DNA from 2 places in the Streptomyces sp. NPDC005566 genome. Region 2 is predicted to be linked to the other one. Evidence: riboswitches for the same ligand, from Rfam matches in the RefSeq annotation. Region 2 holds a riboswitch; the other holds the start of a gene.
The links. A riboswitch is a leader RNA that binds a small molecule or an ion and turns the genes downstream of it on or off. The one in region 2 is predicted to bind cobalamin.
Positions count from the first base shown of each region.

Region 1 (6,892 bases), on a different contig from region 2:
AGGGCCCCCGGAACGACGACCAAGGAAGAATCCCTGGCCAAGGCGCACGAAGCCGGAGTCGTCTGCACCGACGAGTACCTGCTCCACCCCGACCCCTATCCCGCCCGGGACGACTGGTGCCGGGCGCGGGTGGCGCAGACAGAGGAACGGCTCGCCGCGCACGACCCGGACGTCCCTCTGGTGATCACAGGCCACTGGCCACTGGTGCGCGAGCCCACATCCGTCATGTGGTACCCGGAGTTCGCCCAGTGGTGCGGCACGGAACTGACGGCCGACTGGCACCGCCGCTTCAACGTGGCCGCCGTCGTCTACGGGCACCTCCACATTCCCCGTACGACCTGGTACGACGGCGTGCGCTTCGAGGAGGTCTCGATCGGCTACCCCAGGGAGTGGCGCAAACGTGGCCACCCCCGCGGCCTGTTGCGTCAGATCCTTCCCTACACGGGCGAACACCCTCCGGGCGAGCCGGGGGAGGGGGCGTGATCGAGCAACTGCTCCCCGCGTACGTCGCCTGCGCGGACACCTTTGACGCGGATGCTCCGGCGGGAACGCTCTACCCCGAGGAAGCGGAACTCGTCGCGCGCAGCGTGGACCGGCGCAGGCAGGAGTTCGCGGCCGTGCGCGCCTGCGCGAGGCGGGCCATGGCGGCCCTCGGGCTGCCCCCCACGCCTGTGTTGCGCGGCCACCGGGGGGTGCCCCTGTGGCCCGAGGGAATCGTGGGCAGCATGACGCACTGCGAGGGCTACCGCGCCGCGGTGCTGGCCCGGGCGTCCGAAGTGCGCGCCCTCGGCATCGACGCGGAACCGGACGAAGCACTGCCGGCCGACGTGTGGGAGGTCATCTCGCTTCCCTCGGAGAGACGGCGGATCGGCCAGGTCACGGGCGGCGCGGCCCCCCACTGGGACCGGCTGCTCTTCAGTGCCAAAGAGAGTGTCTTCAAGACGTGGTACCCGCTTACAGGCATCGAACTCGACTTCGACGAGGCGGAGATCGAGTTCCGCCGGAGCGAAGGGACTCGGAACCGGGGCACCTTCACGGCGCAGCTGTTCCGCACGGCGCCCGGGATACCGGGGTCGTTCGAGGGAAGGTGGCGGCTCCAGGACGGGTTCGCGGTCACCGCGATCGCCCTGCCCCACGCTCCTCCGGAGGGCGACCGCACCGCAGGTTCCACCGCCCCGACCGTCCGCTGAGTTCGGTGAGCGCGAGCGGGGGCACGTCCAGCCGCCAGAAGGCCTGGACCGGCAGAGCCAGCGCCTGCACCACCGCCGCGCGGACGACCGCGGGTTCGACCACGGCCATGACCCGCACGTCGCGGTCCCCGGCCAGGGTCTCCAGCCAACTGCCCACCCGGGCGGCCAGGTCCAGGAGTGACTCCCCTCCGTGCTGGGCGGCCGAGGGGTCGGTCAGCCAGGCGGACACGGCGTCAGGTTCCGCCGTGCTCACGTCCGACAGCCGTTGGCCGCTCCAGCGCCCCATGCGCCAGTCGTGGAGGGCGGGTTCGGTACGGGCGGCGAGCCCGAGCGCCTGAGCGGTCTGCCGGCAGCGCTCCGAAGGACCGCGCACGTACCGGTCGGCTCCCGGTACGTCACCGGCGGCGTCCCCGGCTCTGCGCAGACCCGCCTCGTCCAACGGCGCGTCACCCTCGAAGCGCGCCTCTCTAGACGCGGCATTCATGGCTGGTGAGATCAACATCACCCGTACCGTCATGCTCGGCCTCCACTTCTTGAACAACTGCCCGATGCGTAGGCGCCCCATGGGAACACGGCCCGCGCCGCGGGCCGTGACCGGGACGGTTGCACCGTGGCGGCGCCCGAGCAACAGGCGGTATGGTCGCGGCAACCAAGACGAGGTGTGAACGGAAGTCCGGTGAGAATCCGGCACGGTCGCGCCACTGTGTACCCGCTCGTTCTGCGGGAAAGTCAGACCCGGCACCTTCGTCTCAGGCACCACGACAGGGACGCGTGTTCCCACAGGAGGTTCTGCCATGGCACATTCTGCTGCCCCAGCTGCGATCGCACCCGCGATCACCCCCATCTCGCTGAAGGCCATTGCCCCCTGGGCTGTCTTCTTCGGGATCCTGATGCTCGTCCTGCTGTACTTCGTCGGCGCCGAGCAGGGCGCCACCGCGGTCTTCTCGGGCGAGTCCGTGCACGAGTGGGTCCACGACGGACGCCACCTCCTCGGATTCCCCTGCCACTGATAACTCCGGGAATCAGGGGAACGTTCCATGAACTCCGTATCGGTCAGAGCTCTGCTCGTCCGCGGCATGCTGGCCGGCCTCGTGGCCGGCGCGCTCGCTCTCGCCGTGGCCTACTTCCTCGGTGAGTCCCGCGTGGACGCCGCCATCGCGCTGGAAGAGTCACACACCCACGACCACGGCGGCGGCGAGGAACTCGTCAGCCGCACGATGCAGGCCACCGGCGGGCTCGCCACCGGTGTCCTCGTATTCGGCGTGGCCATCGGCGGCATCGCCGCACTCGTCTTCTGCTACGCCTGGGGCCGCATCGGCAGCTTCGGCCCCAGGGCCACGGCCGCACTTGTCGCGGGTGCCGCCTTGCTGACGGTGTACGTCGTGCCGTTCCTGAAGTACCCGGCGAACCCGCCGGCTGTCGGCAACCCCGACACCATCGGACAGCGCACCGGCATGTTCTTCCTGATGGTCGCTCTCAGCGTGCTGCTGGCCGTTGCCGCCGTGATCCTCGGCAAACGTCTCGCACCCCGGCTGGGCAACTGGAACGCGACGACCGCCGCAGGCGCCGGCTATGTCCTGCTGATCGGACTCGCCTACGCCTTCCTGCCCTCGTTCAACGAGGTCGGCACGGACTTCCCGGCCAGCCTGCTGTGGGAGTTCCGGCTGTCCACGCTCGCCGTCCAGGCGACGCTCTGGACCGCCTTCGGTCTCGTCTTCGGCTACCTGACCGAGCGGCTTCTCGTACCGGCCGCCGGTACCTCGTCGGCGGGAGGCCGTACGGCACCTCGCCCGGCCGATGCCGTGAGCTGACCCTCGAGCCCGCAGGGGCTTCCGACAAGTGAACCCGCCGGGAATTCCCGGCGGGTTCCGTCATGTGCGGGCCCGGGACCGGCGAGCTCGGAGTCCAGGCGTCAGCGTCAGGTGTACGACGTCAGGCGTCGGGCGTCCGGCCGGTTCGTGTCCAGTCGATACGGAAGTGTTTGAGCCGGTCGTCGACGCCGACCAGCCGCATCCCGGCCGCTGCCATGACGTGGTGCGATCGGGTGTTGTCGAGATCGGCATCGCCCTTCACGGAGGCGACCCCCTGGGAACGTGCGAAGGCAAGAAGGGCCCGTAGCGCTTCGGAGGCGTACCCCAGGCCGCGTACCGAGGGGATCAAGCCGTAGCCGATCGTCACCCGGCCGTCGGAATCCGGCTTTCCGTGGAAGCCCACACCGCCTATCACGTGCCCGTCCGCACGGCGCCGGATCTCGTAGGCGCCGAACGGCTGAGGGCTGCCGGCGTTCGCGCAGGTCTCCAGGAAACGGCGGGCGACCCCGCGGTCGCCGTCCCCGGGGTATCCCGGTGCCCAGAAGGTGCCTGCCGGCGGTTCACCCGCCTCCACCGATGCGGCTTCGGCCGCGTTCAGCGGGTGCAGAAGCAGGCGTGTCGTCATGAGGTTGTCCATGACAGCCCGGAGTATCACCTCGGCAGGGGACGTCGCACCCGAATTTCGGCACCCGACCTCGGTAGCGTCGCTACGGTAACAATGTTAGCTTTGCTGTCATCGGGCCGCGGAGACGGCCGGGGCCCCTCTACGGACGGAGCAGGTCATGAGTGAGCAACAGCAGCGCACCACCGCGGTGCGCAGGGTCGCTCTGGTCACCGGGGGCTCACGAGGTATCGGCCGTGAGAGCGTCGAGCGGCTCGCGGCCGACGGGTTCGCCGTCGTCGTCAACTACGCGGGCAACAAGACCGAGGCCGAGGCGGCAGTCGAGGCTGTCGTCTCCGCCGGTGGCGAAGGATTCGCGTTTCAGGCGGACGTCGCGGACGAGACTGCCGTGGCCGCCCTCTTCGACGCGGCGGAGGCGGCCTTCGGGGGGATCGACGTGGTCGTCCATGCCGCGGGCATCATGACGCTCGCACCACTGGTCGATACCGACCTGGACGCCCTGGACCGGATGCACCGCACCAACATCCGCGGCACGTTCGTCGTCGATCAGCAGGCGGCGCGCCGTCTCCGCGACGGCGGGGCGATCATCAACTTCTCCAGTTCGGTGCTGTCGCTCGCCCTCCCGGGATACAGCGCCTACGCGGCCACCAAGGGGGCGGTGGAGGCCATGACGCTGATCCTCGCCCGCGAACTGCGCGGCCGGGACATCACGGTCAACGCGGTGGCCCCCGGCCCGACCGCCACCGCGCTGTTCCTGGACGGCAAGGACGAGGAAACCATCGCAAGGATGGCGGCCCAGCCGCCGCTCGAACGGCTGGGCACGCCGCAGGACATCGCGGAGGTCGTCTCGTTCCTCGCCGGCCCCGCCCGCTGGGTCAACGGCCAGGTGCTGCGCGCCAACGGGGGGATCGTGTGACACCTCGTGCGGCCTTCTTCCGCGCCCCGCCCGGACATGCTCCGACGGGGCACCGTTTCCCGCGCGGGCGCCGGACCCGCGCCGTACACCGCTTGATAGCGTCCGTGCCGTGAGTACCCGAGCGCGCATCCTCGAAGTGGCCGCCGAGCTCGTCGCGGCGTCGCCGGACGGGGACATCTCCACCCGGGCCGTGTGTGAGGCGGCCAAGGTCGGCGCACCGGCTCTCTACCGGCACTTCGGGGACAAGGAAGGGCTGCTGTCGGCGGTGGTTGACCACGGCTTTGACGCGTACCTCGCCACGAAGCGGGAACGCGGCGATTCCACGGACCCGGTCGAGGACCTCCGCAACGGCTGGGACAGCCACATCGAGTTCGCCCTGCGAAACCCGAACCTGTACCGGCTGATGAACTCCCCGGCGATGCGCACACCGCCCGCCGCGGCGTTCGAGTCCCACCGGATCCTGACTCGCGACCTCGAGCGGGCTGCGGAACAGGGGAAGTTGCGCGTCACCCCTGAACTGGCGGCCCAGATGATCATGTCGGCCAATACAGGTGTCGCCCTCATGCTGGTGTCCCGCCCCGCGACCTTCTCGGACGACAGCGTGCGGACGCGCGTACGCGATGCTGTGCACGCCGCCGTCTTCACCCCGGAAGCGTGCGCCGCCGAACCGCTGGAAGCCGAAGTCCCTTCAACCGCAGTCCGGTTGAGGGCTCTGCTGAATCGGTCGAAGGGGTCCGGCCTCAGCACTGCGGAATCGGTCCTGATGAACGAATGGCTGGACCGGGTGTCGAATGCGGTGCAGAAGGACGGGAAGGGCTGACAGGCCGGTCTCCGCCTCCCGATCCGTACCATCGATGCCCACCGGAGGTACAACACGTCGTCGGATCAAGAATGATCTGACCGTGAGAGGGAGCGCCAGACCTGCTGGGCCCAGGCGAGGTCGGCGGAATCCGCATGGGTGCAGAACAGCCCGGCGGCGGCGCCGACGGCCGGAACCGTGAAGCCGTAGAACTCGTGCCGCTCCCGGCCGTGGTCGTCCGGGGTCAGCCAGAAGGCGTGGCGGAGTCCTCCGGGCAGAGGCTCGGTGAGCCGCTGTGCGGGAAGCTTGTCAGGGGCGCCGTCGAGCAGCACGGAGAGGAAGTCCTCGGGAGAACGTCCCGGGACGTCGTCCGTGAACGCCGTCACGGCGGCGCTGCGGTCAGGACCGGCGAACTGGTCCGCTCCGTCGACGACCCGGGCGGTCAGGCCTGCGGTGCGGACGACGGACCAGCGGTCGCCGAAACCGGTGCGGACGTCCACGGGGAGCTGGTGCGGGAAGCGGCTGAGCACGTGGTCCCTGTCCCAGACGTCCTCCAGGACGCGGGTGGCCGCCGGGTGGTGGCCGGCGACGAGGTGGGGAAGCTCCTCGGGGTCGGCGACCCGGGCGGTGAACGGGGCGCCCAGCAGATCGTCGCCCCAGGGGCGGATCTTGTTGGAGAGCAGCCCCCTGAAGGCGAGGTCCGAGTAACTGCGGTCCTCCCAACGCTCGTCCGCCTCCCGGAGCGTGGCCTCGTCGACCTCCAGCCATACGCCCAGGACCAGTTCGGTCTCGTGTGTCAGCCGGACGGGCAGCAGGCAGCGGATGAAGGAGCCGACGCCGTCCACCCGGAGCAGCGCCGAGGGGCCGAGCTGGTGCCTGGCCCCTTCGGGTGCAGTGAGGGCGGCGTCGGGCAGGTTGAATCCGACGTCGATGCGCCGCTCGTCCGTCAGGGAGTCGCCGCAGCAGGAACAGGAGGCAAGATGGCTGGTCACAGCGCCATGCTAGGGAACGCCCACACCGCCCCGAAGTCCAGGGTCTGTCCTTAAACCCTGCCCTGGCAAGGTCTGTCCCGCAATCCTTGGCGGTGGACACACGACGACAGCTACGGCGCTTCGCCGTGTTATCGGAAACGCCCGCACACATTCAGTGTGCGGGCGTCCCTCAGCCTTGCTCTGTGCGCATCGACAGCCGCGCGCTGATCCATCAGGGACTAGAGGACATCCCTTTGCTGGAAGTCCCCGGCCAGCGCCGCGGCCATCCTCAGATGCGTGGCCGCTTCCGAGGACCGACCCTGACGCTCCAGTGTCCGACCGAGCATGAGCCGCGCGTACTCCTCGACCGGGTCGCGTTCCAGGACGGTGAGCAGCTCTGTCTCGGCCTTCGCGAGCCGCGCCGAGTGGTAGTAGGCGCGCGCCAGCAGCAGCCGCGGTGCGATCAGCTCCGGCGCCTCGTCCACCAGCCCGTCGAGGATCCGCGCCGCCGTCAGGTACTCCTTCGCATCGAAGAACATCTGGGCACGGTCCCAGCGGTCGGCTGCGGTGCCGAACTCGTAGT
Region 1 is NZ_JBEXDB010000028.1:18,297-25,188, forward strand. Features, by position in the region: gene ABZS61_RS32025 (metallophosphoesterase) at 1-483, shown strand, start outside; gene ABZS61_RS32030 (4'-phosphopantetheinyl transferase superfamily protein) at 480-1,190, shown strand; gene ABZS61_RS32035 (histidine phosphatase family protein) at 1,114-1,707, opposite strand; adenosylcobalamin (AdoCbl) riboswitch at 1,843-1,940, shown strand; gene ABZS61_RS32040 (CbtB-domain containing protein) at 1,985-2,200, shown strand; gene ABZS61_RS32045 (CbtA family protein) at 2,228-3,001, shown strand; gene ABZS61_RS32050 (GNAT family N-acetyltransferase) at 3,123-3,638, opposite strand; gene ABZS61_RS32055 (SDR family oxidoreductase) at 3,784-4,539, shown strand; gene ABZS61_RS32060 (TetR/AcrR family transcriptional regulator) at 4,649-5,359, shown strand; gene ABZS61_RS32065 (DUF2199 domain-containing protein) at 5,425-6,330, opposite strand; gene ABZS61_RS32070 (tetratricopeptide repeat protein) at 6,549-6,892, opposite strand, start outside.
Region 1: linked by a shared signal. The riboswitch ahead of ABZS61_RS32040 (CbtB-domain containing protein) and the one ahead of ABZS61_RS19980 (ABC transporter substrate-binding protein) in region 2 are both predicted to bind cobalamin.

Region 2 (6,892 bases):
CAGAAGGAAGTCTCCGCCGAACTCCGCAAGGAGAAGATCGACTACGCGGACGGCAAGGACATGGGCAGCGGCAAGGACACGGGCGGCGAGTTCGGCCAGGGACGCCGCCGCTGACCCCCTCACTCAGCGGCGACAGGCCGCGCGACAAGCACCGAGGGGCGGACCCGGACGACGCGGGCCCGCCCCTTCGCCGTCGGTCACCCGGAAACCCGGCCGCCCGCGGCGGCCCCCGGCAGGAAGCGCACCGAAGGCCTGCCGTCCGGCCCTTCCGGCGTCACCACCGCCCGTACCCGGTAGACGTCTGCGATGAGTTCCCCGGTGATCACCTCCGCGGGCGTTCCGCAGGCCACCACCCGTCCTTCCTTCAGCACGGTGACGCGGTCGCAGAACATCGCGGCCAGGTTGAGGTCGTGCAGCGCCACGACAGCGGTGACGGGCAGCGCGGAGACGAGGGCCAGCAACTCCAGCTGGTGCTGGATGTCCAGATGGTTCGTCGGCTCGTCCAGGAGGAGCTCACGAGGCCGCTGGGCGAGTGCACGGGCGATCTGGACGCGCTGGCGCTCACCGCCGGACAGGGTGTGCCAGGACTGCCCGGTGCGGTCGGCCAGGCCTGTGCGCTCCAGCGCCTCGCGCACGGCGTCCGCGTCCTCGCGGTCGGGCGCAGCCCAGGCACGGCGGTGCGGGATACGGCCGAGGCGCACGACGTCCAGGACGCTCAACTCGACCTGGGTGGTGGCGTGCTGGCCGACCACGGCGACGCGTCGGGCGACGGTGCGGCGGCCGGTCTCCGCGAGGGTGCGGCCGTCGAGGGTCACCGCGCCCGCGCCCGGGCCGAGGATGCCGGCCATGATGCGGAGCAGCGTGGACTTGCCGGATCCGTTCGGTCCCAGGAGTCCGAGAGTGGCGCCGGGCGGCGGCGCGATGTCCACACCGTCGAGGACGATCCGCCCGCCCGCCTCCCGCGTCACGCGCTCGGCCCGCAGGCCCGCGCTCGCGGCGGCGGTCATGTGGCCCTCCGTGTGCGGTACAGGACCAGTACGAAGGCGGGCACACCGATGAGGGCGGTGACCACTCCGACCGGCACCTCCTGCGGGTCGAGGACGGTGCGGGCCAGCGTGTCGACCCAGACCAGGAACACCGCCCCGGCGAGTGCGGTGACCGGCAGAAGTCGCCGGTGCCCCGAACCGGTCAGGGCGCGGGCCGCGTGCGGCAGGACGAGGCCGACGAAGCCGATGGCGCCCGCCGAGCTGACGAGCGCCGCGGTCAGCAGCGCCGTGGTGCACAGCAGCACGATCCGGGTGCGGGCGACATGGACGCCGAGGGTGGCCGCCGCGTCCTGGCCGAACGCGAAGGCGTCGAGCGTACGGGCGTGCCCGAGGCAGATCAGCAGTGTCACGGCGAGTACCGCCGCGCACATCCACACATCGGTCCAGCCGACCCCGCTCAAGGAGCCGAGCAGCCAGAACAGCACACCGCGGGTCTGCTCGGCGTCGGCGGCGGTCATCACGACGAAGGAGGTGAGCGCGGAGAAGAGCTGCATCGCCGCCACACCGGAGAGGACGACCCGGTCGGTCGTCCCGCCGAGGGTGTGGCTGAGCAGCAGGACGAGGGCGAACGAGCAGAGGGCCCCGATGAAGGCACCGGTCGAGATCGACACCGCTCCCCCGCCCGCCCCGAGGATGACGACCACGACCGCTCCGGTGGACGCCCCGGAGGAGACACCGAGCACGAACGGGTCGGCGAGCGGGTTGCGCAGGAGTGACTGCATCACGGTGCCGCACACCGCGAGTCCGGCCCCGCACACCGCGGCGAGCAGGGTGCGGGGCATGCGCAGGTTCCAGATGATGCCGTCCCGGATCGGGGTGAGCCGCGAGTCCCCGAGGCCGAGGTGGGCCGCCACCGCGGACCAGACGTCCGGGACCGAGATCCGGGCGGGTCCGATGGTGACGGCGACCGCGACGGACAGGAGCAGCAACGCCGTCCCGCAGCTCCACAGGAGGCCGTCGCGCAGGACGCCGGCAGGGCGGGACACCGGTGCCTTCTGTGCGCGTGCGCCGGCGGCCTGACAGGTGTCCTGACGGGTGTCGGTCACCCCGCGAGCCCGAAGCCGCGCAGCCCCTCTGCGACGAGCTCCACGCCTTCGACGGTGCGGATGGAGGGGTTCATGGCCTGGCCGCTGAGGAGGACGTAGCGTTTGTGCCGGACGGCGTCCATGTTCCTCGTGGCGGGATTGGACTCCAGGAACTGGATCTTCTTCTCGGCGCTCTCGGCGGTCTGCGACATGCGGGTCAGGTCACCGATGACCAGGACATCGGGGTTGCGGTCGGCGACGGTCTCCCAGTTGATCTGGGGCCACTCCTCCTGCGTGTCGTCGAAGACGTTCTTCGCGCCGAGCTCCTCGGTGATGATGCCGGGCGCCCCGCAGCACCCCGCGAGGTAGGGCGACTCGGCGTTGGCGAACCAGTAGAGCAGGGTGGCGTCCGATGCCTCGATGCCTGCGGTCGCCTCGGTGATACGTGCCCGGAGGCGGGCGACGAGTTCGTCACCGCGTTCCTGGACGCCGAACACCTTGGCCAGATCGTGTACTTCGGTGTAGACGCTCTCCATGGTCAGCGGCTTCGTACGGGAACCGTCCCCGCCCTTGCTGTTGTCCTTGGCCGTGCAGTCGGCCGGCGAGACGTAGGTGGGGACGCCGAGGTCCTCGAACTGTTCGCGGGGCGCGACACCGCCCTTGCCGAGCGTCGATTCGAACGAGGCGCTGATGAAGTCGGGTTCCTTGTCGAGGACCTTCTCCGAGGAGGGCCGGTTCTCGGCGATGCGGGGGACGCTCGCACTGGCCTTCTCCAGCCCCTTCATCACCGGGTCGGTCCAGGTGGAGGTGCCCGCCAGCCGGTCGGCGAGGCCGAGCGAGAGCAGGATCTCGGTCGACCCCTGGTCCAGGGAGACCGCGTGGTGCGGGGCGGACCCGACGGTGACGGTGCGTCCGCAGTTCTTCAGCGTCACCGGGTAGCCGGCGCTGCCTTCCTGCGTCGCTTCGGTGGATGCTCCGCCACCGCAGGCGGTCAGCAGGACAAGTCCCGCTGTGAGCAGAGCGGTTCGGCGTACGGTACTGGCTATGGGCGGCACAGGGTCCCTCTGCGTCCTGGGGCTCAAGCGCGGAGCCCGGTACGAAGCACCGCTCCCGGTTCGGGAACGGGTGCCAGCAGGTTTTCGGACTCGGGTTCATCCGGACGGGACGCCTTCCCGGACCCCCGAGGGTGTCCAGTGGCCGTGGCCCCGCCCGTCCCCCTCACCGCTGCGCGTCAGCTCCGGATTCACACCGGATTCCCTGACTCCACGTGGAGTGTGACTGGCTTCTGCAAGCTATCACGCAGCTGAACGGCGGCCCCAGGCGCCGTGGCCGGCACGGCGGGTGGGGCGGTGTCCCCCCGCACCGGCCCCTCCCTCGCCAGGACCTGCGTTCTCGGGTCAGGACCTGCGGCGAACCGATTCTCCGGCTCTCACCTGCGGCGTCCGCGCCGACGGGCGAGCAGGGATGCCGTGCCCCAGTACGCGAGCAGCACGGCCCGCAGCCCGAGGATCTCTGCGGCCTCGCGCACACGCCGGGCGCCCACCGCCCCGGGTCGTGTCCGGACGGCAGCCCGTCGGCCGCTCACGGCGCGGCGGGCGGCGACGGCTCGGCGGACCCCCGGTGCCAGGGGCCCTTCGGGTCGTCGTACGCGTGGGTGTAGTCCGGTCCTGCGATCGGCCAGTCGGCGAGCAGTTCTTCCGGCAGCGCGAAGGACTCGACCAGTTCGGGTGCATGTGCGGCAACGGCTGTGATCAGTTCCTCGGTGGCCTCGGGCAGTTCGTCGACCTGCTGGGCGGTCAGGTGACCTGCCGCCAGCAGGTCCCCGCTGTTGCGTGCCACCCACTGGAGGGCGAACAGCCGCTCCAGGTCGGCCAGCCGCTCCCGGGCGGCGCCCTCGGGAAGCGTGGCCAGCGCCTCGGCGTACCCCTCGGCCGCCTGCCGGTACGCGTGGGCCTCGACCCCCCGCAGCGCGGCTCCGGAGGCCGCGTTCCACCGCGCGAGCGCGTCACCGTGCGGTGCCCGGAGCGCGCGTTTCCTGGCCCGGGTGAACCAGATGTCCTCCACCGCGTCGAGGAGCCTGCCGAGGAAGCGGGGGTCGGCCAGCTCACCGGGGGTCCGGTCGGGCTGGGTCTTGCCGGCTCCGCCCGCCGCGTCCTGCGAGGGGCCCCCTGGGGCGGGTTCGGCGGCGAAGAGCATGTCGGCCGCCGCCTTGGCGTGGACGGCGAGGTTGTCGCCCTCCGCCGTGATGGCGCCCTCGATCCCGGTGACCAGCTCCGTCATGCCGTTGTTCTCCAACAACGCCTGTGCGCCGCAGCGTTCACGGCACTCGACGATGACCGAGCGGGCCTGCCAGGTGATCCACCCCTTGGCGACGGCCACCAGACGCTCCGCCTCCGCTCCGTTCTCGTCGGTGCGGCGCTCCCACCGGTCGAGCGCCCTGCGGTGCAGAAGACTCATGGCGAAGACCGTGGCGATGGCCGAGGCGAGCGGCCCGTGGTGGGTCCGGTGGGCGTTCACCGGAATCTGCCCGGCGCCCCGGGCGCCGGAGACCATGCGACGGCCGCCGTAGCGGACGGCTACCGCAAGCGTGGCGCGTGCGGAGCCGGCAGCGCAGGCGCTCATGGAGATCCGCCCCGGGGTCACACGGCCGATGGATGTCTGGAAGCGCCGCCGTCGGTCGGCGGGGGTGATGCCGGCTTCGCCGTCCCCGCCGAGTCCCCTTCCTCCCCCCAACACGGCGTCCCGCCCGACGAACAGCCCGTCGAACGAGGTCAGGCAGTGGTCGACAGGGCTGCCCATCCGGGCCGGCAACCGCCGGACCCGTACTCCTGGAAGAGCTTGTACGTCGTCGGTGAGCGGCACCAGGAAGAGGTGGACGCCGTGGTCCGTGCCGTCGGCGAGAAGGCGCGCGGCGACGAGACCGGTCTTCGGCCCGCCCGCCGGGCTGGTGTTGGGCATGAACTTCTGCGCCCCCGCGTTCGGGGTGTGCAGGACGAACCCGTCCCGCTCGCGGTCGTACGTCGCGGTGGTCTCCAGGGAGGCGGCATCGTTGCCGTGCGCCACCTCGGTACAGAGGAAGGTGCCGATGCGCCGCATCCCCAGGAAGTCGGACAGATCGCGGTCCGTGCCGGCGTCGTGGTCGAGGAGACTGCCGAGGAAGAGGCTGTAGTGGATGCCCGCCACGGTGGTGAGCGCGGGGTCCACCGGCCCGAGCCATTCGTGCAGGGCGGCCAGGGCGCGCGGGTCGGCGGCGAGGCGGGCTCCGCTGTCGAGGGAGCGGTTGAGGATGCGCAGCCGGTCGTAGGCGAGGGAGAGACGCTCTTCGGGGGTACCGCCCGCGGGGCGGCGGAACGGTTGTGTACTGATCAGCCGCCGCCAGAAGCCGTGCTCCCGGCGGAAGTCCGCGCCGAGGAGGACGCCGGTCAGCAGCTCGGCCGTGGACGGTCGGACGGTGTCGGTAAGGGTCACGGTCATGAAGGTCTAAACGACCGGGGCGGGCGGGAGGACACCGGCGGCGCCGTCCTCAGGCCCTTGGGACAGGTGCCCCGGTCAGTCCCGCCGCGAGCTCGCCCTCGTCGGGCGGAAGGGCACCGGCCCGTGCGACGGTCACGGCGGCCGACGCCGCCCCGTGGCGCAGCACGTCGCCCAGCGTCTCGGTGTCCAGCGACCGCAGTCGTGCGCGCCCGCCCTCCCCGAGCAGTCCGTGCGCTGCCAGGCTGTGCAGCGTGCCGGACATGAACGCGTCGCCCGCTCCCACGGTGTCGACGACCCGGACGGGGACCGCGTCGACGTTCAGCGTCGCACCCCGGAGGACCGCCAGCGCCCCTTCGGCTCCTCGCGTGACGAGGACGACCGCCGGACCGGAGCGCAGCCACCGCTCGGCGGCCCTGTCCGGCGTCTCACCCGGGTAGAGCCACGCCAGGTCCTCGTCGCTCGCCTTGACCACGTCGCTGAGGGCGACACAGCGTTCGACCCTGCGTACGGCCTCGGCGTGATCTCCCATCAGCTCCGGCCGCACATTCGGGTCGTAGCTGACGGTCGCGGTTGCCCGGAGTGCTTCGACGGCGGCCCGGACGGTACCGGCCCCGGGTTCGACGACGGCGGCGATCGACCCGGTGTGCACATGCTGCGGCGGCCGCTCCGGGCTCACCTGGGCCAGTGACCAGGTGATCTCGAAGGAGTACGAGGCCCGCCCGTCGTCGTCCAGGGTGACGGCGGCGGACGGTGTGGGCGCGCCGCTGCCGTCGGTGAGCACACGGACCCCTGCCGATGCCAGATGGTCCCTGATGAGCCGTCCGTTCGTGTCCGGGCCGAGCTGGGTGAGGAGGGTGGTGCTCCGGCCCAGCCGGGCCAGACCGTACGCGACGTTCGCGGGGCTGCCGCCCGCGTGGACGCGGTCCGCCGCGCCCGGCGCCCGGACGATGTCGGCGACGCATTCGCCGATGACCAGCAGAGCGAGTCTGTCGAGCATGAGGAGCATCTCCAGGAGTGGCGCCGGGCTGAGGTGCCCGGCACGCGGTGGTCGGCGGACACGTTCCTGCCGATTCTGCCTCGTGCGCCGGGTGTGCCGGGAGACCTCGTGCCCTGCACGGGCACCGAAGGCGTCCTCACGCGCGGCGGTAGGGAGCGGACGTCAGCCGGTGCCGTCCGCCGTGGCGGGCGCCGGCCGGCTGCTGAGCTCTGCGGCCGGGCCGGCGGCGCGACGGGCCCACAGCAGGGTGCCTGCCAGCAGCACCGTGGCACCGAGCAGCCAGGGCAGGGGGCCTGCGGGCAGCACACCCGCGATCAGCCCTCCGGCCGCCCCGACGAGCTGCAGCGAGA
Region 2 is NZ_JBEXDB010000012.1:28,556-35,447, forward strand. Features, by position in the region: gene ABZS61_RS19965 (PRC and DUF2382 domain-containing protein) at 1-114, shown strand, start outside; gene ABZS61_RS19970 (ABC transporter ATP-binding protein) at 198-1,007, opposite strand; gene ABZS61_RS19975 (iron chelate uptake ABC transporter family permease subunit) at 1,004-2,032, opposite strand; gene ABZS61_RS19980 (ABC transporter substrate-binding protein) at 2,089-3,126, opposite strand; cobalamin riboswitch at 3,184-3,369, opposite strand; gene ABZS61_RS19985 (acyl-CoA dehydrogenase) at 3,653-5,545, opposite strand; gene ABZS61_RS19990 (carbohydrate kinase) at 5,595-6,542, opposite strand; gene ABZS61_RS19995 (MFS transporter) at 6,705-6,892, opposite strand, start outside.